4 linked regions of the Labrenzia sp. VG12 genome follow. The main gene of each other region encodes a partner of the protein of the gene in region 4 in a complex. Links are inferred from orthologs where the notes say so. Each region holds a gene or a part of one and is shown on either strand. Other genes may lie near its edges. The genes, in order: accB, accC, CHH27_RS17920 and accD.

What was found.
Region 1: the proteins of accD (region 4) and accB are in contact, whole or in part, in a solved structure (PDB 8UXZ), measured with the Escherichia coli proteins. The link is inferred for Labrenzia sp. VG12 from one-to-one orthologs.
Region 2: the proteins of accD (region 4) and accC are in contact, whole or in part, in a solved structure (PDB 8UXZ), measured with the Escherichia coli proteins. The link is inferred for Labrenzia sp. VG12 from one-to-one orthologs.
Region 3: the proteins of accD (region 4) and CHH27_RS17920 are in contact, whole or in part, in a solved structure (PDB 8UXZ), measured with the Escherichia coli proteins. The link is inferred for Labrenzia sp. VG12 from one-to-one orthologs.

Annotation. Positions count from the first base shown.
Region 1 is NZ_CP022529.1:1,563,710-1,569,402, reverse strand. What follows is about bases 1-2,752. They hold accB (acetyl-CoA carboxylase biotin carboxyl carrier protein), read right to left. Parts: upstream 1,739-2,752; coding sequence 1,262-1,738; downstream 1-1,261. Other genes in these bases: CHH27_RS07145 (DsbA family protein), read right to left, coding at 2,049-2,752; accC (acetyl-CoA carboxylase biotin carboxylase subunit), read right to left, coding at 1-1,246. In the rest of the region: more of CHH27_RS07145, read right to left, coding at 2,753-2,837; CHH27_RS07140 (M48 family metalloprotease), read right to left, coding at 2,901-4,298; CHH27_RS07135 (pyridoxal phosphate-dependent aminotransferase), read left to right, coding at 4,553-5,693. UniProt on the Escherichia coli protein: This protein is a component of the acetyl coenzyme A carboxylase complex; first, biotin carboxylase catalyzes the carboxylation of the carrier protein and then the transcarboxylase transfers the carboxyl group to form malonyl-CoA.
Region 2 is NZ_CP022529.1:1,567,343-1,574,826, reverse strand. Bases 4,498-7,484 are described here. They hold accC (acetyl-CoA carboxylase biotin carboxylase subunit), read right to left. Parts: upstream 6,671-7,484; coding sequence 5,324-6,670; downstream 4,498-5,323. Other genes in these bases: CHH27_RS07145 (DsbA family protein), read right to left, coding at 7,473-7,484; accB (acetyl-CoA carboxylase biotin carboxyl carrier protein), read right to left, coding at 6,686-7,162; aat (leucyl/phenylalanyl-tRNA--protein transferase), read right to left, coding at 4,591-5,271; CHH27_RS07165 (DUF5071 domain-containing protein), read left to right, coding at 4,498-4,531. Outside these bases: CHH27_RS07180 (vitamin B12-dependent ribonucleotide reductase), read right to left, coding at 1-2,061; CHH27_RS07175 (response regulator), read left to right, coding at 2,699-3,409; CHH27_RS07170 (NADH:ubiquinone oxidoreductase subunit NDUFA12), read left to right, coding at 3,638-4,024; more of CHH27_RS07165, read left to right, coding at 4,151-4,497. UniProt on the Escherichia coli protein: This protein is a component of the acetyl coenzyme A carboxylase complex; first, biotin carboxylase catalyzes the carboxylation of the carrier protein and then the transcarboxylase transfers the carboxyl group to form malonyl-CoA.
Region 3 is NZ_CP022529.1:3,878,497-3,885,915, forward strand. What follows is about bases 4,498-7,419. They hold CHH27_RS17920 (acetyl-CoA carboxylase carboxyltransferase subunit alpha), read right to left. Parts: upstream 6,478-7,419; coding sequence 5,518-6,477; downstream 4,498-5,517. Other genes in these bases: CHH27_RS17915 (murein L,D-transpeptidase family protein), read right to left, coding at 4,498-5,198; CHH27_RS17925 (DUF3108 domain-containing protein), read right to left, coding at 6,683-7,419. Also shown: translational GTPase TypA, read left to right, coding at 1-428; CHH27_RS17900 (sulfurtransferase), read left to right, coding at 907-1,803; CHH27_RS17905 (MaoC family dehydratase), read left to right, coding at 2,351-3,403; more of CHH27_RS17915, read right to left, coding at 3,948-4,497. UniProt on the Escherichia coli protein: Component of the acetyl coenzyme A carboxylase (ACC) complex. First, biotin carboxylase catalyzes the carboxylation of biotin on its carrier protein (BCCP) and then the CO(2) group is transferred by the carboxyltransferase to acetyl-CoA to form malonyl-CoA.
Region 4 is NZ_CP022529.1:4,228,371-4,235,740, reverse strand. The notes cover bases 1-2,873. They hold accD (acetyl-CoA carboxylase, carboxyltransferase subunit beta), read right to left. Parts: upstream 1,982-2,873; coding sequence 1,019-1,981; downstream 1-1,018. Other genes in these bases: trpA (tryptophan synthase subunit alpha), read right to left, coding at 2,071-2,873; CHH27_RS19695 (folylpolyglutamate synthase/dihydrofolate synthase family protein), read right to left, coding at 1-881. Also shown: more of trpA, read right to left, coding at 2,874-2,904; CHH27_RS19680 (hypothetical protein), read right to left, coding at 3,040-3,222; CHH27_RS19675 (hypothetical protein), read left to right, coding at 3,440-3,655; CHH27_RS19670 (DUF1127 domain-containing protein), read right to left, coding at 3,732-3,902; trpB (tryptophan synthase subunit beta), read right to left, coding at 4,173-5,378; CHH27_RS19660 (phosphoribosylanthranilate isomerase), read right to left, coding at 5,414-6,070; CHH27_RS19655 (NADP-dependent malic enzyme), read right to left, coding at 6,369-7,370.

The sequences.
Region 1 (5,693 bases), 2.7 Mb from region 4 along the record:
TGGACTTGATTTCGTCAACGACAAATTCATCCAGGCAGCGGCGCAGGCGCATCATGCACTCGACACGGTTGCGGCCATGCACGATCAGTTTGCCGATCAGGCTGTCGTAATAGGGCGGGATCTTGTAGCCCTGATAGACACCGCTGTCGACGCGCACTCCCAGGCCACCTGGCGGGTGGTAATAGGTGATCGTGCCCGGTGACGGCGTGAAGTTGACCGGATCCTCGGCATTGATGCGGCATTCGATGGCATGGCCTTCGAACCGGATGTCGTCCTGGGTCATGTCCAGGTCGCCACCGGCTGCGATACGGATCTGCTCGTTGACGAGGTCGATGCCGGTGATCATTTCGGTCACCGGGTGTTCCACCTGCAGGCGGGTGTTCATCTCGATGAAGTAGAATTCACCGTTCTCATAGAGGAACTCGACGGTACCGACACCGCGATATTTCAGCTTGCGCATTGCGCTTGCGACAATTTCGCCAATCTCGTTGCGCTGGTCGGCATTGAGGCTTGGAGAAGGAGCCTCTTCCAGAACCTTCTGGTGCCGGCGCTGCAAGGAGCAGTCTCGCTCGCCCAGATGAACGGCATTGCCTTTGCCGTCGCCGAGCACCTGGATCTCGATGTGGCGCGGCTTGCCGAGATATTTTTCCATGTAAAGCGCGTCGTCGCCGAAGGCGGCCTTCGCCTCGGACCGGGCGGTCGACAATGCCGTATCCAGCTCAGCCTCGGTCTGGGCAACCTTCATGCCGCGGCCACCGCCACCGGCAGCTGCCTTGACCAGAACCGGATAGCCGATCTCGCGTGCGATCGCGTGGGCGTCGTCCGTTGCCCGGACTTCACCGTCGGATCCTGGAACCACGGGAATGCCGAGATCCTTGGCGGTCTGCTTGGCCTGGATCTTGTCACCCATCACCCGGATGTGCTCTGCGGTCGGGCCGATGAACTCGATGTTGTGCGCTTCGAGGATCTCGGCAAAGCGGGCGTTTTCCGACAGGAAACCGTAGCCCGGATGGACTGCGTCGGCGCCGGTGATTTCACAGGCGGCCAGAAGCTGGGGGATGTTCAGGTAGCTGTCGCGGGCCGCTGGCGGCCCGATGCAGACGCTTTCGTCGGCCAGGCGGACATGCATGGCGTCGGCATCGGCGGTGGAATGCACCGCGACCGTTGAAATGCCCAGCTCCTTGCAGGCACGCAGGATGCGCAGGGCGATCTCGCCTCGGTTGGCGATAAGGATCTTGGAGAACATGGCCTGAGCGGCTCCTTATTCGACGATGATGAGCGGTTCGCCGAATTCCACCGGCTGGGCGTCGTCGACCAGGATCTGCTTGACGGTACCGGCCTTGGTGGAGGGGATGTGGTTCATGGTTTTCATGGCCTCGACGATCAGGATCGTCTGACCTTCGGACACCTTGTCGCCAACCTGAATGAAGGCGGCTGCGCCGGGCTCCGGCGACAGATAGGCGGTGCCGACCATCGGAGAGGTCACGGTGGTTCCGGACTGAGCCGGTTCAGCGGCGGCGGCCGGTGCGGTGGCAGGAGCTGCGGCCGGTGCGGCAGCGGCAACAGGTGCTGCAGTCGGGGCGGCAACGCTCACCGGCGCATTGATGGACATCTGGCGTGCGACTCGGATGCGGGTGTCGCCCTGTTCCAGTTCGATCTCGGAGAGATTGGTTTCATCCAGGAGGACGGCGAGATCGCGGATCAGGGCCGTGTCAAATTTCTTGTTATCATTACGCATCATGTTCTGGCTCTCATACTCGGTCCGCAAGAAGCTCGGCGGGCCGTGTTCGGGATGACCGCTCCATCGAAACATGGGGTCTGTCCCGTTCGTCACCGGTCCTTCACAGAAGCAACACCGTGCGACGTTTTTGGCTCAACCGCGCTCTTTGCTCCGCCGATTCAGGGCGTACAAAGGTCTTTGGCCCGTCTCCGAGAGGACAACGGGCCAAGCTTCTTATAGGGATTCAAACGTATAAGGAAAACCCCCGATTTCTCATTGATATCGTGCTTCAGGGGTTTCCAACAGGCTTCGGTCCCAAAAGGACTCGTCAGCAGGTGGTCTGCTCGCAATTCTTGAGCGACTTGATCTTCTCATTGAGCTGTTCATAGCCGACAGCGCCCATGACAACCTCATCCCCGACGACATAGGACGGGGTACCGGTCAGACCAAGTCGGTTGGCCAGAGAATAGACTTCTTCAATCGTCTGACCGGCCTCGTCGGTCTTCATCGCGGCCAGAAGGTCTTCCTCGGCAATGCCGACGCTTTTTGCTGCTGCCAGGGCGCTGGCGTTGTTCGCCTGTCCGCGGCTCAAAAGCAGGGCCTCGTGAAAGTCGCCGTATTTGTCAGGCGCGACGGAATTGACTGCAACAGCCACCTGGGCAGCTTCCACGGACCCCTGGCCGAGCACCGGAAATTCCTTCAGAACGACCTTGAGGTCCGGATGTTCCTCGATCAGCTTGACCATGTCGCCATAGGCACGCTTGCAGTAGCCGCAGTTGTAGTCGAAGAACTCGACAAGTGCGACGGACCCTTCAGGGTTGCCAAGGACAACCTGGCGCGTCGAGTTGAACAGGACATCGGCACTGTCAGTCAGCGCCTGGACGCGCGCAAGGTCTGCGGCCTCCCGCTCACGGCGGTCGAGTTCCGTCAGTGCTTCGGCGATAATGTCGGGATTCTCCAGGATATACTCGCGGACGATCTTCTCGATGTCTTCGCGCTTCAGCTCCTGGGCGGCAGCCGGTACGGCCACCAGGGCAAGAAGAAGCGCACAGAGCGATAGGACACGCATCAGGACCGGTGGATAGAGTGACCGGATCGATTGAAGGGAGTGGGTCATCAAGGGCTCCTCGAGCAGCGTTCTTAAGGTTCGTTGTCTACGCCGCCCTGTGTGTCACAGATCTTATCGGCGATTCGGCACATTAGGGGGTTTGTACGCGACAATGTCGTCCGCTTGAAGCCATGCGGGCGATCCGCGCTTCAAACTTTTTTGAGCACGGGCGGCATAACGCTTTGCCGCCTGGAAATCGCCGGTCACCATCAGGCCCTTTGCCGTGGCCAAATCTGCTTCTGCGCGCTCACCCTGCCGGCCATGCGCAATCGCAAGCTGGCTGTAGGCAACACCCGAGTTGGCGTCCCGCTGAATGGCCTTTTTCAGGACGCGCTCGGCTTCGACGAGCTTGGAATTGTCGTTGGACGCCACAAGGGCATAACCGAGCCAGACCATGAACTGGGGTTCGTTGGGCTTGATGGAAAGGGCCTTGCGGAATGGAGCGATCGCGCGTTTCGGATCTCCGCCTTCCAGGAGAGCCTGCCCCTTGAGCTCATAATAATAGGGATTGTTGGGCTGTGTCCGGATCAGTGCATCGATCTCCTTGACCGCCCCCTTGCCACGGCTCTTCATGGCCGCAATGGCCCTGGCATATTGCGCGGCCGGGCTCTTGTCCTTGCGCGGGTAGGCCCGAAGCGTCGCGGAAGGGTGGCTGGAGAAGGCAAACAGCTTGGCGCGGACGAGTTCGTGCCGGTACTGCAGGACATAGTCTTCGGGTTTGTCGAAATGCGGGGATTTCTGCGCCTCGCGCAGAAGACCATTGTAACGGTCCTGGGCCATCGGGTGGCTCTGCGCATAAGGATCCACGAATTGGCGGGTGAACATCTGTTGTTCCGACATCCGCTGAAAGGTTTTCAGCATGCCGCGCGCGCTTTGCCCGGTTGCGTTGAGATACCTCAAGGCGGCCCGATCGGCCGCGGCCTCTTCACCGCGCTGATAGGACAAAAGAGAACGACGTCCGACAGATCCTGCGCCGAGGGCGATCGCACCACCGCCAGATGCCGCCTGACCCGATCCGGAAGCGGCGCCCGCCGCAGCCGCGCCAGCACCAAGGACCATGCCGATCACGGACATGATCTGTGCGTTGGCAGCCGCGGAGCGCAACCGCACCAGATGGCGGCCGGCGATATGGCCGGTTTCGTGCGCGATGACGCCGATGACCTCGCTCGGGGCCTCTGCCTCCATCAGCACGCCGATATTGATAAACATGCGCCGGCTGTCCGGTACGAAGGCATTGAAGCTCTTGTCGTTCACCAGAATGATCTCCGGCTCGGAATGGGCGATCCCGGCAACCTTGAAAATCGGCTTGGCATAGTCGCGCAAAAGCGCTTCGGTCTCGGCATCCCTGACCAGCGAAATCCTGCCGCGCTGCGCTTGTGCTGGCGTGATCAAGAGCGGCAGGGCGACGGCGAGAGAACAGGTGAGGGCCAGCGATTTCCGGAACAGGTTCCGGGCTGATATCCGTTTCAACGGTTGGGATCCAGATGCAAGACTGTGCACTGTAGCAATTCTCCATTCCGACTTCTTCGCGCGCCACAACCCGCGCTTATGCAAGCGCACATTGTGAGCGAAGGTATGGAGACCGGACTTCCGGGTCAAGAAAGGCCGTATTACAAACCGGTAAGAATAGGGTCATCACATCGTCGCAGCCAGCAACGGCGTTGCATCTGCCCGGAAAATTCGCGATAGGGGAGGCTGTGTTTCAGCCTTGCCGCCAGGACCCGATGACAAAGAACGCCTTCCTTCCCTCCCGCCGCAGCGACGTTGCTCCTTTCATCGCCATGGATGTTCTCGCAGAAGCGGCCAGACTGGAGGCCGAAGGGCGAAAGATCGTGCATATGGAAGTCGGCCAGCCGTCTGCCCCGGCACCGCGCATTGCCCTGGAAGCGGCCAGAAGTGCTCTGGAGCACGGCCGTCTCGGGTATACCGAAGCGCTCGGCATCGCTCCGCTGCGCCAGGCACTGTCGGCGCATTACCTCAAGACCTATGGCGTTGACGTGCCCGCCGGGCGGATCATGGCGACCACAGGCTCGTCTGCCGGGTTCAACCTGGCTTTCCTGACAGCCTTCGACCCGGGGGACCGCGTGGTTCTGACAGCGCCCGGCTATCCGGCCTACCGGAACATTTTGAAGTCGCTGGGGCTGGTCCCGGTTGAGATCGAGGTGGGGGAAGAGACTATGTGGAGCCTGACACCGGCTCATCTCGATCAGGCACAGGCGGATGGACCGATCAAGGGTGTGCTTGTGGCCAGTCCGGCCAATCCGACCGGGACCATGATGACCCCTGAAGCGCTGGATGATCTGGTCCGGTATTGTGAAGATGCCGGGATCTGGTTCATTTCCGACGAGATCTATCATGGACTGGACTATGCCAGCGGGCAGAAGACAGCTCTGGAAACGTCCCAGAATGTCATCGTCATCAACAGTTTCTCCAAATACTACTGCATGACCGGATGGCGCATCGGCTGGATGGTGCTGCCTGAGCAGCTTGTCCGCCCGACGGAGCGCATCGCCCAGAGCCTTTATATTTCACCGCCGGAGCTATCGCAGATCGCCGCGACGGCTGCGCTGGATGCGGTTCAGGAGCTGGAAGCGGTGAAGGCCGTCTACGCGGCCAATCGGGATCTGCTGGTTGCCGGCTTGCCTCGGATCGGTCTGGACAGGCTGCTTCCCGTTGACGGTGCCTTCTACATCTATGCAGATATCAGCCGTTTCAGTGACGACAGCCTGGGCTTTGCCACGAGGATGCTTCAGGAGGCTGGCGTGGCGGCAACACCCGGTGTCGATTTCGACCCCGTGCACGGACACGACTTCCTGCGTTTTTCCTTTGCCGGTGCCCATGAAGACATGAAAGACGCATTGGACA
Region 2 (7,484 bases), 2.7 Mb from region 4 along the record:
GGTCGTGTCGCAGTCCATCACCAGACCGATCGTGCCTGTCGGCGCGATCACGGTGGACTGGGCGTTGCGGTAGCCGTTCTTTTCACCGAGCTCCAGGGCACGGTCCCAGGCCCTCTTCGCCCGTTCCACGATGATCGGGTCCGGGCAGGAGGCATGGTCGAGCGCCACAGGATTGGTGTTGAGGCCCTCGTAGCCCTCCGTCTCGCCATGGGCGGCGCGGCGGTGGTTACGCATGACGCGCAGCATGTGCTTGGCGTTTTTCTTGTAGCCCGGGAAAGAGCCGAGTTCACCGGCCATTTCGGCGGAGGTGGCGTAGGCAACGCCGGTCATGACGGCGGTCAGGGCACCGCAGAGCGCGCGGCCTTCGTCGCTGTCATAGGAAATGCCGGAGGTCATCAGGAGGCCGCCGATATTGGCGTAGCCGAGACCAAGAGTGCGGAACTTGTAGGACAGTTCTGCAATTTCCTTGGACGGGAACTGCGCCATCAGCACCGAGATTTCCAGAACGATGGTCCACAGGCGGACGGCATGTTCGTAATTGTCGATGGCGAAGGAGCGGTCCTCGTTGCGGAACTGCATCAGGTTCAGCGATGCCAGGTTACAGGCCGTGTCATCGAGGAACATGTATTCCGAGCACGGATTGGACGCGCGGATTTCGCCGTCGGCGAGGCACGTGTGCCAGTCGTTGATGGTGCTGTGATATTGCAGGCCCGGATCGGCGGAGGCCCAGGCGGCATACCCGATCTGTTCCCAGAGTTCCTTGGCCTTGACGGTCTTCAGGACACCACCGGTCTTGCGGGCGGTCAGGTCCCATTCGCCGTCTTCGACAACGGCGTTCAGGAAGCCGTCGGTAACGCGCACGGAGTTGTTGGAGTTCTGGCCGGCCACCGTCAGGTAGGCTTCGGAATCCCAGTCCGTGTTGTAGGTCGGGAAATCGATCTTTGTGAAGCCCTGCCTGGCGAACTGGATGACGCGCTGGATGTAGTTTTCCGGCACCATCATTTTCTTGGCCGCGCGGATCTCGCGCTTCAGAGCCGGGTTCTTGGACGGATCGAAACAGTCACCATTGTCCGCCTCGCAGTTGACGCAGGCACGCATGATGGCGGTCAGGTGTTTCTGGCAGATCTTGGAACCGGTGACGAGCGCCGCTACCTTCTGCTCTTCCTTGACCTTCCAGCTGATGTATTCCTCGATATCCGGGTGATCGACATCGACCACGACCATCTTGGCCGCGCGGCGGGTGGTGCCGCCGGACTTGATCGCGCCAGCCGCCCGGTCGCCGATCTTCAGGAAGCTCATCAGGCCGGAAGACTTGCCGCCGCCGGAGAGTTTTTCGCCTTCCGACCGCACATGGGAGAAGTTGGAGCCGGTGCCGGAGCCGTATTTGAAGAGGCGTGCCTCGCGGACCCACAGGTCCATGATGCCACCTTCATTGACCAGGTCGTCGCCGACGGACTGAATGAAGCAGGCATGCGGCTGCGGATGCTCGTAGGAGCTCTTGGATTTGGTGAGCTTGCCGGTCTGGAAATCGACATAGTAGTGGCCCTGGCCCGGACCATCGATGCCATAGGCCCAGTGCAGGCCGGTGTTGAACCACTGCGGGGAATTCGGCGCCACCTTCTGGGTCGCCAGCATGTAACGCAGCTCGTCGTAGAAAGCCTGGGCGTCGGCTTCCTTGTCGAAATAGCCGCCCTTCCAGCCCCAGTAGGTCCAGGTGCCGGCGAGACGGTCAAAAACCTGTCGGCCGTCGATTTCAGAACCGTAGCGTTCGTCTTCCGGCAGGTCGGCGAGGGCAGCTTCATCGGCTTCGTGGCGCCACAGCCAGGAGGGAACGGTGTTTTCTTCAACCGGCTTCAGCTTTGCCGGCACGCCTGCCTTGCGGAAATATTTCTGCGCCAGGATATCGGACGCGACCTGGGAAAACTGGGCCGGGACCTGAATGTCCTCGAGGCGGAACACAATGGAGCCATCCGGATTGCGGATCTCACTGGTTGCGTTCCGAAATTCAATGCTTGCGTAAGGCGATTGACCTTCCTTGGTATAGCGCCGCTCGATCCGCATTCTCTAAGTCCCCTTTAATCCCCGCCGGTTCCCCCGAACCGGTCTTGATCCGCATCTCATCCGGTGTGGCGTTGCCGCCTGCCTCGTCACCGGATGTCGCCCTGCATGGTACAGGCTTCGGAGCCTGTATGTAGCGTATCTAGTGCTGTGATCCACTACATATAGTATTCATCAACAGGTTTGTCACGACATGCGCCGGAAAATCGGCACACAAAAACCCGTCTCCCGGCTTTGGTTCAAAAGACCCGGAGCGGTACGCGGATACTGGTGGTTTTGGATGACCGGAGGGCCCGATTGGGCTCCCGACTACGCACATCGCAATGATTAGGAAACTAATGTAAATGAATTCTTAAGGTCAAGGCGTGAGTGACAACCACTAGTGCCGAGATTGTGGGCAAACGCAAAATCTTGTGTGCCCGTGTGGATAATGGGGAGTGGAGTGGGGACCGCTGAACTGCAAGGAAAATAGCGCTTGCTTTCCCGGCGAAGGAGTGCGCGCCCACGCGGCAACGAAGCCTGTGGACGAGGATAGATCGAATTTTATGAAAATTTGAAGAAAATGGCGCGGGCCGATTTCAACCGGGTTTAAGCCGGGTCTGGTTTTATGCGGATCAGTGAGGGAAAGGGTCCGCATTTCATGAAGCATCACGCTGCATTTGGCCTGGCCATGGAAGACATCGACGCCGTTGTTGTTGAGGACAGCAAGCCGATGCAAACGATTCTCAGGTCGATTCTCCTGAGTTTCAAGGTTGCCAGAGTGCGGGTCTTTGATTCGGTCGACGAGGCTCTGGAAGCCAGTCTTGCCGAACCGCCCAACGTGATTCTGACCGACTGGCGCATGGCGCCGACCTCAGGCTATCAGTTCCTGCGGCTGGTAAGGCACCGGCACATGGAGCCGCTGTGCTACGTTCCGATCCTGTTTGTTACCGCCCACGGTACGCGCCCCCTCGTCGACAAGGCGCTCAGGGCAGGGGCTCACCACGTGCTGGTGAAACCGGTATCGCCCTCGACACTCTACAAGCGTCTGCGCTGGCTCCTGAACGACGACCGGCCGATGATCCTCGAGCATTCCGGATTCTACAACATCTATGGCATCCAGAAGACCATGGATGAGCAGGCGGAGAAGATGCAGTCGCTCGCAGGTGCCCGCTTGCATCATCGAATCGCAACGCAAAAACGTGCGGAAGTCGAAGATGCTGTCGAAGCGGCTTTCGACAAGAAAGAGCCCGTCCGGCGGGATCCTTTCGCCAAGGTGAAAAAGGAAAAGCCGAAACCCCGGCAGTCCGCGGCGGCAAAGCACATTCGCAACGCTGCCTTCGCGCCCATGAAGGGCGACAACGTTCACTAGGGCTTCTTCATCCGGAAGGAAAGATCCAAAGGCTCGACGTCTGCCCAGAGCCGCGCGTGATCGCCATCAGCTGCGGCAAAGACGCCAGAGCGCCTGTTTCCCTAAGATTTCAAGGAGGACGGTCTGGACAGATGCGGCTGTTGACGCCATAGTCCGCCGAAATTCGCCCGTTACGCTCAGGCGGCAACGGCGCGATGTGAATTGCAATCAAGGGACCTGCAACGGGCCATGAAAACACTGCTGCTTGAATTCTTCACTTGGTGGAACGGCCAGACCATGGGAACCCGCTTCTTCACCTGGCGGAAGGGGGAATTTGTCGGGGAAGACGAGTTCGGCAACAAGTACTACAAAGAACGCGGCGGCAAGAAGCGCTGGGTCATCTATAACGGCCTTGCGGAAGCCTCTTCCATTCCTCCGGGCTGGCACGGCTGGATGCATCACCGCGTTGACACGCCGCCGTCCGAAGAGACCTATCATGCCAAGCACTGGCAGCAGGCGCACAAGGTGAACCCGACCGGCACCCCGGACGCCTACCGTCCGCACGGCTCGATCCTGACCCCGGAAAAACGCCCCGAGGTCACTGGCGACTACGAAGCCTGGACGCCGGGAAGCTGAAGTTTCTGAATAGAGCGATGGTTTCGGAGCCCCGCAATGCGGGGCTTCTTTGTTTGAGGCGTGCTGCGACGAAGAGGCGTTGGACCAAGCGGGGCTCGATGCCATTGGTCGATGGAGAGCAAAAGCATGAAACCGGCTGACTGTGTGCCTCGAGACAAGCACGACTTGCCTGCCGTGAGACGGGCGAGGGCGCTTGGATTTCCAGGTCTCAATGCTGTCCTGCCAGAGCTTTTGCAATGGATTTGCGATGCAAACTGGCCGGTGGCGCCGGAAGTTGCAGACCTGCTGTCACAATCAGGTCAGGAGATCATCCCGCATCTTCAACGGGTTCTTCATTCGAAGGACTCGGACTGGAAATTCTGGACGATCGATCTGGTCATCCGAAATCTTGACCCTGATATACGACAGCAACTGCGTGCCGATCTTGAACTTCTGGCAAATCGCGCAAGCCGGGAAGACAAGCTGAATGAGGTCGACGTCGTCTCGAACGAGGTTCTAAACCTCTAGATTATCCGCGTATCGTATGGCGCGGATGCTTGTTCCGTCGCGTGGCCCGCGACCTTCGCTTATCGCGATTTCCAGCTGTCCAGCACGTCCAGCACTTCCTGTCCGCAGGCTTGCGGGGAAAGCGCATAGAAATCGGTTTCCAGTTTCAGGGCTTCGGCCAGCCTTGTGTTGTATTCCGCTTGCGGAATTTCCAGGGCGCCAAACTTGCTGAGGTGATCGGTGACAAACTGGGTGTCCAGCAGGGAATATCCGCCGACGATCAGGCGGGCCACCAGATGCGCAAGGCAGACCTTGGACGCGTCGGTGCGGAACGTGAACATGCTTTCGCCAAAGAAAGCCCCGTTCAGGCTGACACCATAGAGGCCGCCGACCAGTTCATTGTCCTGCCAAGCCTCGATCGTGTGGCAATAGCCCATGTCGAAGAGTTCGCCATAGAGCCGGCGGATTTCCGAATTGATCCAGGTTTTCTGGCGCCCGGGCATGGGTTCGGCGCAGCCGTCGATGATGCCCTGGAAGTCTGTGCTGACACGGATCTCGAAGACGTCGCTGCGAATGGTGCGACGCAGGCGGCGCGGCAGATGAAAACTGTCCAGCGGGAGATGGCCGCGCCGTTCCGGCTCCAGCCAGAAGAGCCCTGGATCGTCTGCGGATTCGGCCATGGGGAAGAGGCCGCAGGCATAGGCTTTCAACAGAACCTGCGGCGTGATTTCCATCACGATGTCGTCTTTGTAACCTGCCATTCGGCCTCACTGTCCGGGCGGCAAGGGGCACATGCCCCTTGGCCTTTCGCGGTCAGCTCGACTTGGCAGCCAGATGTTTTTCCAGCCAGTGAATGTCGTACTGACCGTTCGCGATGTCTTGATTGTCCACCAAATCGCGGAAAAGCGGAATAGTGGACTTGATTTCGTCAACGACAAATTCATCCAGGCAGCGGCGCAGGCGCATCATGCACTCGACACGGTTGCGGCCATGCACGATCAGTTTGCCGATCAGGCTGTCGTAATAGGGCGGGATCTTGTAGCCCTGATAGACACCGCTGTCGACGCGCACTCCCAGGCCACCTGGCGGGTGGTAATAGGTGATCGTGCCCGGTGACGGCGTGAAGTTGACCGGATCCTCGGCATTGATGCGGCATTCGATGGCATGGCCTTCGAACCGGATGTCGTCCTGGGTCATGTCCAGGTCGCCACCGGCTGCGATACGGATCTGCTCGTTGACGAGGTCGATGCCGGTGATCATTTCGGTCACCGGGTGTTCCACCTGCAGGCGGGTGTTCATCTCGATGAAGTAGAATTCACCGTTCTCATAGAGGAACTCGACGGTACCGACACCGCGATATTTCAGCTTGCGCATTGCGCTTGCGACAATTTCGCCAATCTCGTTGCGCTGGTCGGCATTGAGGCTTGGAGAAGGAGCCTCTTCCAGAACCTTCTGGTGCCGGCGCTGCAAGGAGCAGTCTCGCTCGCCCAGATGAACGGCATTGCCTTTGCCGTCGCCGAGCACCTGGATCTCGATGTGGCGCGGCTTGCCGAGATATTTTTCCATGTAAAGCGCGTCGTCGCCGAAGGCGGCCTTCGCCTCGGACCGGGCGGTCGACAATGCCGTATCCAGCTCAGCCTCGGTCTGGGCAACCTTCATGCCGCGGCCACCGCCACCGGCAGCTGCCTTGACCAGAACCGGATAGCCGATCTCGCGTGCGATCGCGTGGGCGTCGTCCGTTGCCCGGACTTCACCGTCGGATCCTGGAACCACGGGAATGCCGAGATCCTTGGCGGTCTGCTTGGCCTGGATCTTGTCACCCATCACCCGGATGTGCTCTGCGGTCGGGCCGATGAACTCGATGTTGTGCGCTTCGAGGATCTCGGCAAAGCGGGCGTTTTCCGACAGGAAACCGTAGCCCGGATGGACTGCGTCGGCGCCGGTGATTTCACAGGCGGCCAGAAGCTGGGGGATGTTCAGGTAGCTGTCGCGGGCCGCTGGCGGCCCGATGCAGACGCTTTCGTCGGCCAGGCGGACATGCATGGCGTCGGCATCGGCGGTGGAATGCACCGCGACCGTTGAAATGCCCAGCTCCTTGCAGGCACGCAGGATGCGCAGGGCGATCTCGCCTCGGTTGGCGATAAGGATCTTGGAGAACATGGCCTGAGCGGCTCCTTATTCGACGATGATGAGCGGTTCGCCGAATTCCACCGGCTGGGCGTCGTCGACCAGGATCTGCTTGACGGTACCGGCCTTGGTGGAGGGGATGTGGTTCATGGTTTTCATGGCCTCGACGATCAGGATCGTCTGACCTTCGGACACCTTGTCGCCAACCTGAATGAAGGCGGCTGCGCCGGGCTCCGGCGACAGATAGGCGGTGCCGACCATCGGAGAGGTCACGGTGGTTCCGGACTGAGCCGGTTCAGCGGCGGCGGCCGGTGCGGTGGCAGGAGCTGCGGCCGGTGCGGCAGCGGCAACAGGTGCTGCAGTCGGGGCGGCAACGCTCACCGGCGCATTGATGGACATCTGGCGTGCGACTCGGATGCGGGTGTCGCCCTGTTCCAGTTCGATCTCGGAGAGATTGGTTTCATCCAGGAGGACGGCGAGATCGCGGATCAGGGCCGTGTCAAATTTCTTGTTATCATTACGCATCATGTTCTGGCTCTCATACTCGGTCCGCAAGAAGCTCGGCGGGCCGTGTTCGGGATGACCGCTCCATCGAAACATGGGGTCTGTCCCGTTCGTCACCGGTCCTTCACAGAAGCAACACCGTGCGACGTTTTTGGCTCAACCGCGCTCTTTGCTCCGCCGATTCAGGGCGTACAAAGGTCTTTGGCCCGTCTCCGAGAGGACAACGGGCCAAGCTTCTTATAGGGATTCAAACGTATAAGGAAAACCCCCGATTTCTCATTGATATCGTGCTTCAGGGGTTTCCAACAGGCTTCGGTCCCAAAAGGACTCGTCAGCAGGTGGT
Region 3 (7,419 bases), 350 kb from region 4 along the record:
GTCTGTTCCACGGCTACGAGCCCTACAAGGGCCCGATCCAGGGCCGTCACACCGGCGTGCTCCTGTCCAACGGCACCGGCGAAGCGGTTGCCTATGCCCTCTTCAACCTGGAAGACCGTGGCCCGATGATGATCGAGCCGGGCACCAAGGTCTATCCGGGCATGATCGTGGGTGAGCACACGCGCGGCAACGACCTGGAAGTCAACGTTCTGAAAGGCAAGCAGCTGACCAACATCCGCTCCGCCGGCAAGGACGATGCGGTCAAGCTGACCACGCCGAAGAAGCTGACGCTGGAAGCAGCCCTGTCCTACATCGCCGATGACGAATTGGTGGAAGTGACCCCAAGCTCCATCCGCCTGCGCAAGGCGGAACTGGACCCGCATGCCCGCAAGCGCGCCGAACGCGCGGCCAACAAGGAATCTGCATAAGCCTCAAGGCTTATCTGCAAGAACCAGAAGCCCGGGCTCGCCCCGGGCTTTTTGTTTGCTGTAGGACTTGGCCGTCATTCCGGACGGTCTGCAGCGAAGCTGCGTGGCCAGATCCGGAACCCAGCGTATACTTCGCGCTACAAGCGCGCCTTCTTTAAAACTACAGAAACATGAAGGTTTGTGCTCGCGTTCGCTCGCACTGACACGCTGGATTCCGGATCAGCGTACAGCTTCGCTGCACTTGTCCGGAATGACGGACACAGGTCACGTCTTTTTGCCCGAAGCCGGGACTTTCTTTCCCAACCCATAGCAATCTCCTGCCAAGAACCGCCCGTTGCTTGGATCAATTTGTCAAACCACCCGCCATCTTTGAAACCCCATCCCTGTTGTCGCCGCGTAAACAAACTAAAATTCAGCTCAAGACCGTGACGGGCGAATTGCGTTCTTTTGCAATCGCCCAAGCAGGAAAGCTGACACGATGAAACGCTTCGCTCTCGCCATCGCCATGGCCACCGGCCTTGCCACCACCGCTGCCGCCGATACGTTCGGCCCGCTGGTGGATGCAGACACTCTTTCTGCCGCACTCGACAGCGAGATGCCGATCCTGCTCGATATCCGCAACGCCGGGTATGACGATGGCCACGCGGAAGGCGCGCTCTACGCCCCCTATCGCATGTTCCGCGGCCCGGACAGCAATCCCGGCGCGCTCTTCGACATCGAGAAACTGGAAGCCGAGCTGGAAGAGCTCGGCCTTGAACAGGATCTCCCGATCGTCATCCTGTCGGAAGGCAAGACCGACACCGATTTCGGTTCCGCGGCCCGGGTTTACTGGACATTGAAGTCCACCGGCTTTGAAGATCTGTCGATCCTGAATGGCGGCCTGACCGCCTGGAAGGCCGCGGGCCTGCCGATCAGCACCGCCACGGAATCCGCCTTTCCGAGCGAGCTCGACCTGACCCTGGACACGACCTGGCTGGCAACGACCGCCGATGTGGCGGCCGTGGTTGCAGGCGAGGCAGAAGCCCTGCTTGTGGACGCCCGTCCTTCGGAATTCTTCAGCGGCAAGGAAGCGCATGAAGCCGCCGCCCGTCCGGGCACGCTGCCGGGCGCGATCAACTATGCCTATACCGCTTTCTTCGCGGAGAAGTCCCCGAAGATCTCGACCAACATCGATACTGCGGCACTCAAGGCGTCGCTGAAGCTTGACGCGGGCAAACCGACCGTTTCCTTCTGCAACACCGGCCACTGGGCCGCCAGCCACTGGTTTGCGGTCTCCGAGCTCGCCGGTGTTCCTGACGCCAAGCTTTATGCCGGATCAATGGTCGAATACTCCCAGTCCGGCAACGAAATGGCCAACACGCCGGCGGTGAATTGATCCTGATCTGAGCGGAAATCGAAAAGAAGCCCGGGCATCGTCCCGGGCTTTTTCCGTTTGACCGTCAGACACCGAACCCCATCAAGCTGCGAAAGTTCGTTCGAAACACCATCAGGGGCGAGACTGCGCCTTCTGCCCGGCATCAGTGCGCCTCCCCGCACAAAATGGCGCCGGATCATCCACCGAAACCTGGCTTCGGCCGGTTCCAATATCGTCATTGCATCGCGTCAGAATTGAAACGGATGCGATCAGGCCGACACAGCTGCCAAACAGCAGCCCCATATACATCGGACCAAGGAACCGTCTTACGGACCTGTAAAATCGTCTCAAGTTTCTCATGAACCGCTCACCATGAACTGCGCCGCGCCGACTGAACTGATGTTGGAACTGTCAGTCGGGAGACGGCAGATATTGAGCACCCTGCAAGCAGTTTTTATGCAATCCTCGGAGCATCCAGGTCGGCGCATGGCCCATCGGCTAAACGTCTGACTTGCCTGTGTGCACTGCGATAGGCTTAATTCGGAAAAACCAGACTTGGGAGGCATCGGTGAGCAAGACCAATCGCGGCAATTTTTTCGAGGACTTTGAAGTCGGCCAGGTGATCCGGCATGCCACTCCGCGCACGGTTACCAGCGGCGACCAGGCGCTCTATACCGCGCTTTACGGTTCCCGCTTCGCGGTCCAGTCCTCAGATGCCTTCGCCCGGTCCCTGGGATATGCCCATGCTCCGGTCGACGATCTGCTGACGTTCCACATCGTCTTCGGCAAGACCGTGCCGGACATCTCGCTGAATGCCGTCGCCAATCTGGGCTATGCCGGTGGCCGGTTCCTGGCGCCGGTCTACCCGGGTGACACGATCTCCACGGTGTCGGAAGTCATCGGCAAGAAGGAAAACTCCAACGGCCGCACCGGTGTCGTTTATGTACGCTCCACCGGCTACACGCAAAACGGCACGGAAGTGCTTGATTATGTGCGCTGGGTGATGATCAACAAGCGGGTGATTGCCAATGCACCACCTGAACCGGTGGTGCCCGAACTGCCGGCAGCGCTCGACCCGCAGTCTCTCGGCACCGCCGTGCCGCTGCTCGACGCTGCCAACTGGGACAATGACCTCGCCGGGTCCGACTACCGGTTCGACGATTACGAGATCGGCGAGAAAATCGACCATGTCGACGGCATGACCGTGGAGGAAGCCGAACACCAGATGGCGACCCGGCTCTACCAGAACACGGCCAAGGTCCATTTCAATCATCACACGGAAGCCCATAACCGCTTCGGCCACCGGCTGGTCTATGGCGGACATGTCATTTCCATCGCCCGGGCCCTGTCCTTCAACGGGCTGGGCAATGCCTTCCACATTGCCGGCATCAATGCCGGCCGCCATGTCGCCCCGCTCGCCGCGGGCGATACGGTCTATGCCTGGTCGGAAGTGCTGGACAAGTCCGACATCGAAGGCCGGTCGGATGTCGGCGCCCTGCGCCTGCGCCTGGTCGCGACAAAAGACCGGCCCTGCGACGATTTCCCAGGCATCGACCACGAAGGCAACTACCTGCCGGAAGTCCTGCTCGACTTCGACTATTGGGCCTTGATGCCGAAATAAGGGATGCCGGGCCAGTGGCCCTGGCATGTCCTTGACCGATCTGCTGCAAGACACGCCACTCGGCAGGAGCACCGACCTCACTGCAGGAACTGGTGGCACCCCGGGCGCGCGAAGCAAGACCCGGGGCCCACTCGTTTGCAGAGACTTGGAAAAAGCGCGCTCAAGCCGCCAGTTAAAGCTCTGCGGCCTGGACAAGCGGCCCTGCGAGTAGCCCCCGGATCGGCGCTACGCTTGTCCGGGGTGACACTCCAAGAGATAGCCTTCGGAATTCAGACCTGGAGCACGTCCCGGTTAGATTGGCACACTCTGCCGAGGCTGGTTTGGTTCAAGGTCAAGGACGTTGACGAAGAGCGTGCTGGCCGCACGGTCGAGGCAATTTCCGCAGGCATTGGGCCAAACCGGCCCGGCCCTCCGGGTTTGTGTCTGGCGGACACCTGCTTTGTCGAGACGCTTGCCCATAGCCCCGCTATGGACTTCACGCCCCTCCGCGCAGATCGTCTCGCCAGACCTCAAACAGAGTGAGCCAATCTAACCGGGACGTGCTCTAGTTCGGTTTTGCCGCCGGCACCACTTCGGTGGCGATCGGGCCAACGCCCGCACCTTCATCCGACGTTTTCGGGCCGAACGGCACCCAGCGCTTGAAGAACCCGCCGACGGAGCCGCCGCGCGACTGTTCCGGCGCGACAAATGCGCTTTCAACGGCCGCACCCGGGCGCCGCTGCGGCTCGCTGGCCGTCGCCGTCTGGGTGGCCGGGACATCCGCAGGCGCTGCAGCGGTTGCGGTTTCCGGGGCAGGAGCCGTATCGTCCTCGCCGCCACCGAGTGCTTCGGCAAGGCGGTTGGAGCGTTCTTCCCAGCGCTTCTGTCGTTCTTCGCGGGCGTCGAAGCGCGCGGCCAGCTGCTGGTATTTCGCGTTGTCTTTCTTCTGCTTCGAAGCGACGGCAGATGCAATGCGCGGGCTTACCTGGTAGTCCGGGCACTTGGCACTTGCCCGGAACGGCACGCCGTCGACCAGGGTCGTGGCATCGAAGACATATTTCTTTTCGCAGACGGCAATCTTCGGCGGCACCTTGGCCACCTCGAAATGGTCATAGCCGGTCTTCAGCATTTTCCAGAAGTCCAAATGCTCGCTGTCCCGGTGACGGGCCATGTTCTCCGGCGTCATCTTGAACGGGAAGGCCTGGACCTGGAACGAGCGTTGACCGCCCTTGAAGCTGTCGCGTGCCAGCGCGTAGATGTCCTGAACCTGCTCGTCGGTCATGGCATAACAGCCACGCGAGGAACACGCGCCATGGACCATCAGATGTGATCCGGTGCGGCCATGCGACCGGTCATACCTGTTCGGATAGCCGAGGTTGAACGCCAGGTGATAGCTGGAATTCGGGTTCATCAGCGCAGGGGTGATCTCGTAGAATCCCTCCGGCGCCTGACGGTCGCCTTCCTTGAATTTCGGACCCAGCTTGCCGGACCATTTGCAGATCTCGAAATCTTCCAGCAGTTTGAATTTGCCGCTCCGGTCCTGCTTCCAGACTTCCAGCTGCGATTCTTCCTTGAAGATCCGGATCATGATCGGCGATGTCGCGCTCATGTTCATGTCGGACATCTTGCGCTTGAGCGAAGCGCTCACGGGAAGCTTGGCCTTGTTCGGTCCGGCGACGAATTCGTCACCCTGGCAACCTGCCAGCACGCCGGCCATGATAATGGCGGCCCCCAGCTTGGCGACATGGCGTCCGCGCCGGCTCTGCAAAGCCTTTTTCAGACCTGATGGCGTATTCAAAAGGCGCCCAAAGACCATTGTACTATCCCGAACTGATCGAAAACCGGTGCGCTGCCGAACCGAACCGGACAGCCAAATCCCGTTTTCTGCGTCTTCGCCCCCGCGCAAAGGCTAGGCAAGGATGGTTGACGATAAGTTACTGAAGCCGGAATGCTCCTGCGACCCACAATCCAGTGATAAGAACAAAAAAGTCCGCCCCGGACCGCCTGATCGTCCCATCTTGGCCTGAATGACGGCAAAATCTGGCCACACAATGGCAAAAGGGCCGCCATACGGGCAGCCCTTCGACCGAATTTCCGGCGAAATCGGGATTTTTTCGGATATCAGCTCCCTGGCATCAGCTCAGGGTGCGGCCGATGGAGATGAACTTCTCGCGGCGCTGCTTGCGGATTTCATCCGGCGTCAGGCCCGACAGCTCGGACAGCGCCTTCTCGATTTCCTTGCCCGCATTGTCGATCACGATTTCGCGGGCCCGGTGCGCACCGCCGATCGGCTCATCAACAATACCGTCGATCACACCAAGCTGTTTCAGGTCCTGGGCCGTGATCTTCAGCGCGGTCGCCGCATCCTGCGCCTTGGCGCTGTCGCGCCACAGGATCGAGGCGGCGCCTTCCGGCGAGATGACGGAATAGATGGCATGCTCCATCATCAGAACCTTGTTGGCGGTCGCGATGGCAATCGCACCGCCGGAACCGCCCTCGCCGATCACGACGGAAACGGAGGGCACCCCAAGGCCAAGACCTGCATCGGTTGACCGGGCGATGGCCTCGGACTGCCCGCGCTCTTCTGCACCGCGGCCCGGATAGGCCCCCGAGGTATCGACAAAGCTGATCAGCGGCAGGCCGAAGCGTTCCGCCATTTCCATGATCCGCACCGCCTTGCGGTAGCCTTCCGGCCGGACCATGCCGAAATTGTGTTTCAGGCGGGTTTCCGTGTCGTGGCCCTTTTCCTGGGCAAGCACGGCGACCGACTGACCGCGGAAACGGCCGATACCTGCGATCAGGGCATGGTCTTCGGCAAATTTGCGATCACCGGCCAGCGGCGTGAAATCCTCGATCAGACCGGAAATATAGGCAACGGCATGCGGACGGTCCGGATGGCGGGCCACCAGGGTCTTCTGCCAGGGCGTCAGCTTGGTATAGAGGTCCTGCAGGGTCTGCGAGGATTTTGCCTTCAGCCGGTCGATTTCGCTGTCCACATTAACGGCTTCTCCGTCTTCCGCGGCCAGTGCCCGCAGTTCCTGGATCTTGCCTTCAATATCCGCGACGGGCTTTTCGAAGTCCAAATAGCTGTGCATGTACTCGCTTACCTGAAACAAACCGGATCCGGCCCGCCTGGGCCGGTCATCCGGAGAATTCTATCCTGAAGGCATCAGTTTGCCTGGATGCATACTTGGAGGGCTGTAACAAGAGACGCAAGGGGGTGCAAGCCTTCGCGTGCGCCTCGGCTGCCGGAACCGGCCGGAAATTCGGATTGCAGGGCGTTTTGGAGAGGTCTGGACGTCAGTCTGCCGACGCCCTGTCGCTTCCCGCTCCGCGGATGTTCAGCTTGGAGGCCTCCACCACCAGCCGGCCATTCTTGGTGTCGATCGAGATCCGGTAGGGGATCAGGACATTGTCCCGGCCCATCGGCGCGATCCAGACTTCCATGTTGGCCCGCGCCATGTATTTGACCGATTCCTTGGAAGGACGGTGACCGGCGACCGGAACCCACTGCGCCTTGCAGACGACAACCGGACCGTCATAGCCGTGCCCGGAAACTTCCTTGGTTCCCTGGTAGCTCAACTTGATGTCAAACCGCGTCCAGCCATCGAAAACGGGCAATTTGCGCGAACAGGCCTTGGGTCCGAGACTGTCTCTCGCCCGGCCTACAGGCATCAGCGCCGCGCTGAGCGGATCGATCGCGTTGCGCCGGTGGCGATTGGTGACCTTGATGCGTTCCTTGTTGGGCTTGAACTTCGGAGCCACTTCCATGGAGCGGATATTGCCCGAGCCCTGGTTCAGATTGACGTAGAAATCGAGATTGGCAGCATGCGAGGCCATCCGGTATTTCGACGGCACGACCCGCGACCCGACCAGCCAGCCAGACGCCTCGGCGCCGCCCTTGCCGGTTGAAAACAGCGTTCCGATCCCGGCAGGCTCAAGGCTGACCTTGGCGGAATAGGCATTGCCCTGCATGACCAGAGACAGGGTTCCCCGCCCGACCTTGAAGCCGGCGATGGAAATACTGTACAAGCCGC
Region 4 (7,370 bases):
GTGATCGGCTGCAGCCGGCCGGGCCAGGCAACGTTTCTGAGGCCTTCCGAGACAACAGCTTCTTCGGGAAGAAGACCGGCCGCCTTGAGGGTGGCAATTGCAAGGCCCGCATTGGCGATCTGGTGATGACCGCCAAGCACCGGCAGCGGCAGATCGATCAGTTCGTCTTCGTCCTGAAACGCCAGGCGCCCCTGGTCGGCCTGGGCCACAAAATCCTGTCCGAAAACCTGAAGCGGTGCCCGGCCGCGTGCGGCCTGGCGGGTGATGACGGCCAGTGCATCGCTTTCCTGCGTTGCACTGATCACGGGAACGCCCGGCTTGATGATCCCGGCTTTCTCCGCGGCAATCGTGCCGATGTCATCGCCAAGAAACTTCTCATGATCCATGGACACCGGCGTGATGACGGTTGCCAACGGATTATCGATCACATTGGTCGCGTCCAGCCGTCCGCCAAGTCCGACCTCAAGCAGCAGAATGTCGGCCGGATGTTCGGCAAACAGAAGCAGGGCTGCAGCCGTGGTGATTTCAAAGAAGGTGATTTCCGCGCCGTCATTGGCGTCTTCACAGCGGTGAAGCGCATCGTAAAGCACGGGATCGGACACATAGTTCCCGTCGGTCCCCAGCCGGATACGTTCATTGAAGGAAACAAGGTGCGGCGAGGTGTAGACGTGGCATCGCTTGCCGGACGCTTCCAGGATGGCCCGCATGGTGGCCGTTACCGAGCCCTTGCCGTTGGTGCCGGCGACGTGAATGACGGGTGGCAACCTTGTCTCGGGATTGCCCAGCGCGGTCAGCAACCGGTGCATGCGTCCGAGGGAAAGGTCGATTTCCTTCGGATGCAGGGCCAGCAGGCGGTCCAGAATTTTCGTGACTTGATCCAAGGCGCCCTCCTGAAGGGTCCCTTTGTTCCGTTTAACGCGTCTAACGCCTTTACGGGAAGGCCGCCTGCGAAACAAGCGGGCGGCCCTGAAATGTCGTCTGACGCCGCTTTCGCGACGCAATTAGGTGATTGAACGCCCTAGCTGGCCGGTTCCGCTTCCTTGGCAGGCTCCTCAGCCGGTTCCGACGGTTTGGCCTCGGCGTCGGCTTCAACGTCCGGCTCTTTCGGTGCTTCCAGCCGCGGCAGTTCGACTTCCCGCTTCAGCAGAATGCCGCAGATCTGGGACAGGGTGTCCCGCATCCGCTGGCGCGGCACCACCATGTCGATCATGCCGTGGTCGAGCAGGTATTCGGCCGTCTGGAAGTCGTCCGGAAGCTTTTCACGCACGGTCTGTTCGATGACGCGCCGTCCGGCAAACCCGATCTGCGCTCCCGGTTCGGCAATGTGAATATCGCCCAGCATGGCGTAGGAGGCCGAGACGCCACCGGTGGTCGGGTTGGTCAGAACCACAACATAGGGAAGCCCCGCCTCGCGCAGCATCTGAACGCCGACCGTGGTGCGCGGCATCTGCATCAGCGACAGGATACCTTCCTGCATGCGGGCACCGCCGGAGGCAGCAAACATGACAAAGGGCGTCTTGTCTTCAACTGCTTTCAGCATGCCTGCCAGGATCGCTTCACCGGCCGCCATGCCGAGGGATCCGGCAATGAAATCAAAATTCTGAACGGCAGCGGTGAAATCCATGCCGTTGATCTTGCCCTGCGCAACCAGAACCGCTTCTTCCTCGCCGGATTTGCTGCGGGCTTCCTTCAGACGGTCAGTGTAGCGCTTGGAGTCGCGGAACTTGTGCGGATCGGCCTGGACGTCCGGGGTCTTGACGTTCTCGTAGGTGCCGCCGTCAAACAGGGCATCCAGACGCTTGCGCGCCGGCATGCGCATGTGGTGGCCGGAATTCGGAATGACCCAGAGATTGGCCTCCAGGTCCCGGTGAAACACCATCTCTCCGGTTTCCGGGCACTTGATCCAGAGATTCTCCGGAACTTCGCGCTTCTTCCAGAGATCACGGATCTTGGGGCGTACGATAGAGTTGATCCAGTTCACGTCAAACGCGTCCCGTTGTCTTTTAAGAACACTCAAGGTGCTCAGGTTACCATTGGCGGAGATATGGGTTCCGCCGGAAGGAGTTCAATTCAGGCCGAGCGCGCTCTTGCGCAACCGGAGGCAAGATCCGCCACAACATCGGCCACAGCCTGGACGGTGCGGTCGGTTGCCTTGCCGGCCTCGTCGAGGCTGTCGCGAATGGCGTTGACCAGAACCGACCCGACGACGACGCCGTCTGCGTCCTTGCCGATCACGGCCGCCTGGTCCGCCGTCTTCACACCGAAACCGACTGCGACCGGCAGGTCGGTATGACCCTTGATGCGGTTGACCGCTGCCGTGACCCGGCCGGTGTCGGCGATATTGGCGCCGGTGATGCCCGTGACCGAGACGTAATAGACGAAACCGGATGTGTTGGCCAGAACGGCGGGCAGCCGCTTGTCATCTGTGGTCGGGGTCGCCAGTCGGATGAAATTGAGACCGGCTTCAAGTGCCGGGATGCACAACTCGTCATCGGCCTCGGCCGGAATGTCGACGATGATGAAGCCGTCAACGCCGGCTTCCTTGGCAACCTGGACGAATTTCTTCGGCTCGCGCACATAGATGGGATTGTAATACCCCATCAGGATGATGGGCGTGTCCTGATCCTGCTTGCGGAAATTGCGCACCATGTCCAGGGTCTTGTCCATGGTGTGGCCGGCTGCCAGCGCGCGCTGGTTGCCCAGCTGGATCGGAATGCCTTCCGCCATCGGATCGGAAAAGGGCATGCCCAGTTCGATCACGTCGGCACCGGCGGCCGGAAGCGCGTTGAGAACAGCCTGCGACGTTTCCAGATCCGGATCGCCCGCGGTGATAAAGGTGACCAAGGCCGGCCGTCCGGCGTCCGCACAGGCTTTAAAACGGCGGTCGATACGCGTTTCCGTCATTCACAGCTACCCTTTTTCACGTCTGGCGGAGGATCCGCAGCGTTTCCCGTGTCAGCGATGTACGGGGGCAGTGCGGGCCGTGTCAATCTATCTCGTGCAGTTTCGCAAGCCGGAGGCCATGTCCGGACCCGGGCGTTACCGGCTGGGATAGTCGATCAGGCCGATCGCGCGCAGAGCGGAATCCGCACGGTAGATATGTTCGCTGCCCATGGATTTGGAACGGCCCGCGCGCGCAAGGGGTCCCCCCGTGCCGCGAAGGACGGTGGCGAGGGGCGCTGCCGACGGCGCGCTCAACTGAAGGGCCTGCAAGGTGCTCATATCAATAACCAAAATCGCGGCGTATCGCCGCCAGAAGTCTCAACAAGGCTGGAACTTATGATTTTTTTGCAGTGCAGCAATAGCGGTTCACGCAGGTCAGGTCCGCGTTTTCTGCATGGCTGATCTGTTCAATACGCAGCGTAAGGGGTTGGAAAAATGCACTCTGTGCGCTTATATTGAAAACACTGTGAAGCCAACTAAGAAAAAGGAGCTGTAATTGGCCCATTCTCTGTTCGAGCCTGCACCGGAGCCCTTTGGCGAAAAACTGTGGCGCCGCGTCAAGGCACTCGGAAATCCTGCCCCGTCTGCCCAGCCAGATACCCCATCATCCTACAGCGATCCGGCGCTGGTGCGTCAGGCGAACCACCTGGATGCCCGCGGCCGACAGGAACTGCTGGAAACGCTGCTGGCCACAAAGCCCATCAAAAGATAAGGGCCCCGCGGTCTGGCCGCGCGGCCCTCGTTCTGCAAAACGCATTGCCTGCAGTTACACAGGCTCAGGCGCAGCCTTAACGACGCTTGAAATGCTTGTTAAAGGCGTGGCCGGCAATTTCGGTGCGCTCAAGGCCAAGATCGGCCAGCTGTGCGGCACTCATGTGGTTCAGGTGTGCGATTTCGTTGGCAACCTTGCGTGAAGCACGGATGTCACGGACGAAACCGGTCAGAAGATCGAAAGCCATTTTCGTGTTCCTTGTCCGTGGACCGGCGCCCCAGCGCCGGCGAATTCATTCAATGCCCACAATTTAGGCTTTCCAGAGCGATGCACAACGCATGATTCCGCATTGCAGCAGCGCCACAACTGCAGAGCTGGTTAACTGGTGTAAAGCATGACCCGGCGCCCCGGACCGTTACAAGGCGGGCGGGCTTGACGGCGCCTATGACCAGCACTTCAAAGAAAAAGCCGCATACCAACCGGTACGCGGCTTACTGTTCTCACAGCGGCTCAGACTTCAGAGATCGAAACCGAGCATCTGGCCAACGGCAAAGACGTCCTTGTCGCCCCGGCCACACAGGTTCATGACAATGATCTGGTCCTTGTCCATCTGCGGGGCGAGCTTGACCACATGAGCGAGCGCATGTGACGGCTCAAGCGCTGGAATGATGCCTTCAACACGGGTCAGCATCTGAAAGGCGTCCAGCGCTTCGGTGTCCATGATCGGCACGTAGTCAACGCGGCCGATTTCCTTCAGCCACGAATGCTCCGGACCGATGCCCGGATAATCGAGGCCGGCAGAAATCGAATGGCCTTCCAGGATCTGACCGTCATCATCCTGAAGCAGGTAGGTGCGGTTGCCATGCAGAACGCCCGGCTTGCCGGCGGTCAGAGACGCGCAGTGCTCTTCGCCTTCCAGGCCGTGACCGCCGGCTTCAACGCCGTAGATCTTGACGTCCTTGTCGTCGAGGAACGGATGGAACAGGCCGATGGCATTGGAGCCGCCGCCAACGGCGGCAACAAGCGCATCCGGCAGGCGGCCTTCGGCTTCCATCATCTGGTCGCGCAGTTCCTTGCCGATCACCGACTGGAAATCGCGCACCATTTCCGGATAGGGATGCGGGCCGGCTGCCGTGCCGATCAGGTAGTAGGTGTCTTCGACATTGGTCACCCAGTCACGCAGCGCCTCGTTCATGGCGTCTTTCAGCGTGCCGGCACCCGCCGTGACCGGGACGATCTCCGCCCCGAGCAGCTTCATGCGGAAGACGTTCGGCTTCTGCCGCTCCACATCGGTCTTGCCCATATAGACAACGCAGGGAAGACCGAAGCGGGCGCAGACCGTGGCGGTCGCCACACCATGCTGACCGGCGCCGGTTTCCGCGATGATGCGGGTCTTGCCCATGCGCTTGGCCAACAGGATCTGCCCAAGGCAGTTGTTGATCTTGTGCGATCCCGTGTGGTTCAGCTCGTCGCGCTTGAAATAAATCTTCGCGCCACCGAGTTCCTGCGTCAGGCGCTCGGCAAAATAGAGCGGCGAAGGCCGGCCGGTATAATGCTTGTTCAGCGTCTCGACTTCAGCGTGGAAAGCCGGATCGTTCTTGGCGTCCTTGTAGTGCTGCTCCAGATCGAGGATCAGCGGCATCAGGGTCTCGGCCACGTATCGGCCACCGAAAATGCCGAAATGTCCGCGATCGTCCGGTCCGGTCCGGATGCTGTTGGCCATATCGTTCACGCGTAAACTCCTTGAAATCCGGTCACTCAGCCGGGAACCTTGACGCCCTTGGCCGCGGCCAGAAAAGCGCGAATGAGATCACTGTCCTTGACGCCCTTCTCCCGCTCGACGCCGGAAGACACATCCACCGCCGTCACGCCGCTCAGCCGGATGGCCTCTGCAACATTGTCCGGGTCCAGTCCTCCGGAAAGCATGAAGGGTTTCTTCAGGTCAATATCCTTCAGGATCCGCCAGTCATAAGACACTCCGTTGCCACCCGGCAGCTCCGAGCCCTTGGGGGGCTTGGCGTCAAACAGCAGCCAGTCAGCAACCATAGCGTAGTACTGCGCGGCTTCCAGATCGGCCTTCTCGGAAATCGACATGGCCTTCATGACCCTGGTGCCGTGCATGACCTTGGCCGCAGCCAGGGATTCCGGGGCTTCTTCGCCGTGAAACTGGATGATGTCCGGGTTGACCAGTTCCTTGATCCGCGACAATCCGTCCAGATCCATGTTGACGGTCACCGCGACAATCTCGGCCTTGCCCCGGGCCATGTCGGCCAGCTTGCAGGCTTGCGAAAGCGTGACGTGGCGCGGGCTTTTCGGGAAAAACATCAGCCCGACCATATCCGCACCGGCCTCCAGCGCGGCTTCCATGGTGTCCTCGGTCGATAGACCGCAAATTTTGACCTTAATATCCGACATGGTTTCGAGGTATCGCCGGTGGCGCGTGGTTTGTCAAAAAAGAAAAGCTGCAGTCGTCCACTTGGGCGAAGGCCTTTCCATCGTCATCCCGGACGATCAACGGGAGATCCGGGACCGGGGAGGCGCCACCCTGTCTACGCAAGAACCCGACATGCCTTCGGCTCCCGGTTTCGGCTCGCGCTGCGCTTTGCCGGGATGAAGATGGAGGAGTATTACACTTTCCTATCCATCGTCATCCCGGACGCAGCATAGCGGAGATCCGGGATCAGGGAGCCGAGGTGTCAGCTATTTTCTCACCTCAAGTCACGTTGAACGCCGCGATTGCCGCCATGTTGACGATGTCGCTGTCCTTTGCACCGAGCGGCACAATCTGGATCGGTTTGTCGAAGCCGACCAGAAGCGGGCCGATCACCGTCGCACCACCCAGCTCCTGCAGCATCTTGGTGGAGATGGAAGCAGAGTGGAACGCCGGCATGACCAGAACATTGGCGGGCCCGGACAGGCGGCAGAACGGATAAGAGCTCATCCGCTCGGGATTGAGCGCGACATCGGCAGCCATTTCGCCGTCATATTCGAAATCGACCCGGCGCCGGTCGAGGATCTTGACCGCTTCGATGACCTTTTCGGAGCGTTCGCCCTTCGGATGGCCGAAGGTGGAATAGGCCAGCATGGCAACGCGCGGCTCATAACCAAGTTTGCGGGCAACATGTGCCGCCTCTTCCGCAATATCCGCCAGTTCCTCCGATGTCGGCATGTCGATCACGGCCGTATCCGCAATCAGGACCGTGCGGCCCCTTGCCAACGCCAGCGACACGCCGATCACACGGTGGCCCGGCTTCGGATCGATGGTCGCCTTCACCGTGTCGAGCGCGACGGAGTAGTTCCGGGTCACGCCGGTGACCATGGCATCCGCATCGCCGCGGGCGACCATGATCGCGCCCCAGTAGTTACGGTCGTTGTTGACCATGCGTTGACAATCGCGCAGCAGGTAGCCCCGGCGCTGCATGCGGCCATAAAGATATTGCGCATAATCGTTGTTGCGATCAGACAGGCGTGCGTTCTGGATGGAAAGGCCGGCCTTGCTGATATCAACACCAGCCTGCTCGGCCATGTTCCGGATCTCGTCTTCGCGGCCGATCAGGATCGCTTCCCCCAGGCCTTGCGACACGAAGCTTGCGGCGGCGCGGATCACCGGTTCTTCCTCGCCCTCGGCAAAGACCACGCGTTTCGGCTGCTGGCGCACCTTGGAGAAGATCCGCTGCAAGGTGCCGGCAACCGGGTCACGCCGTGCCGAAAGCTG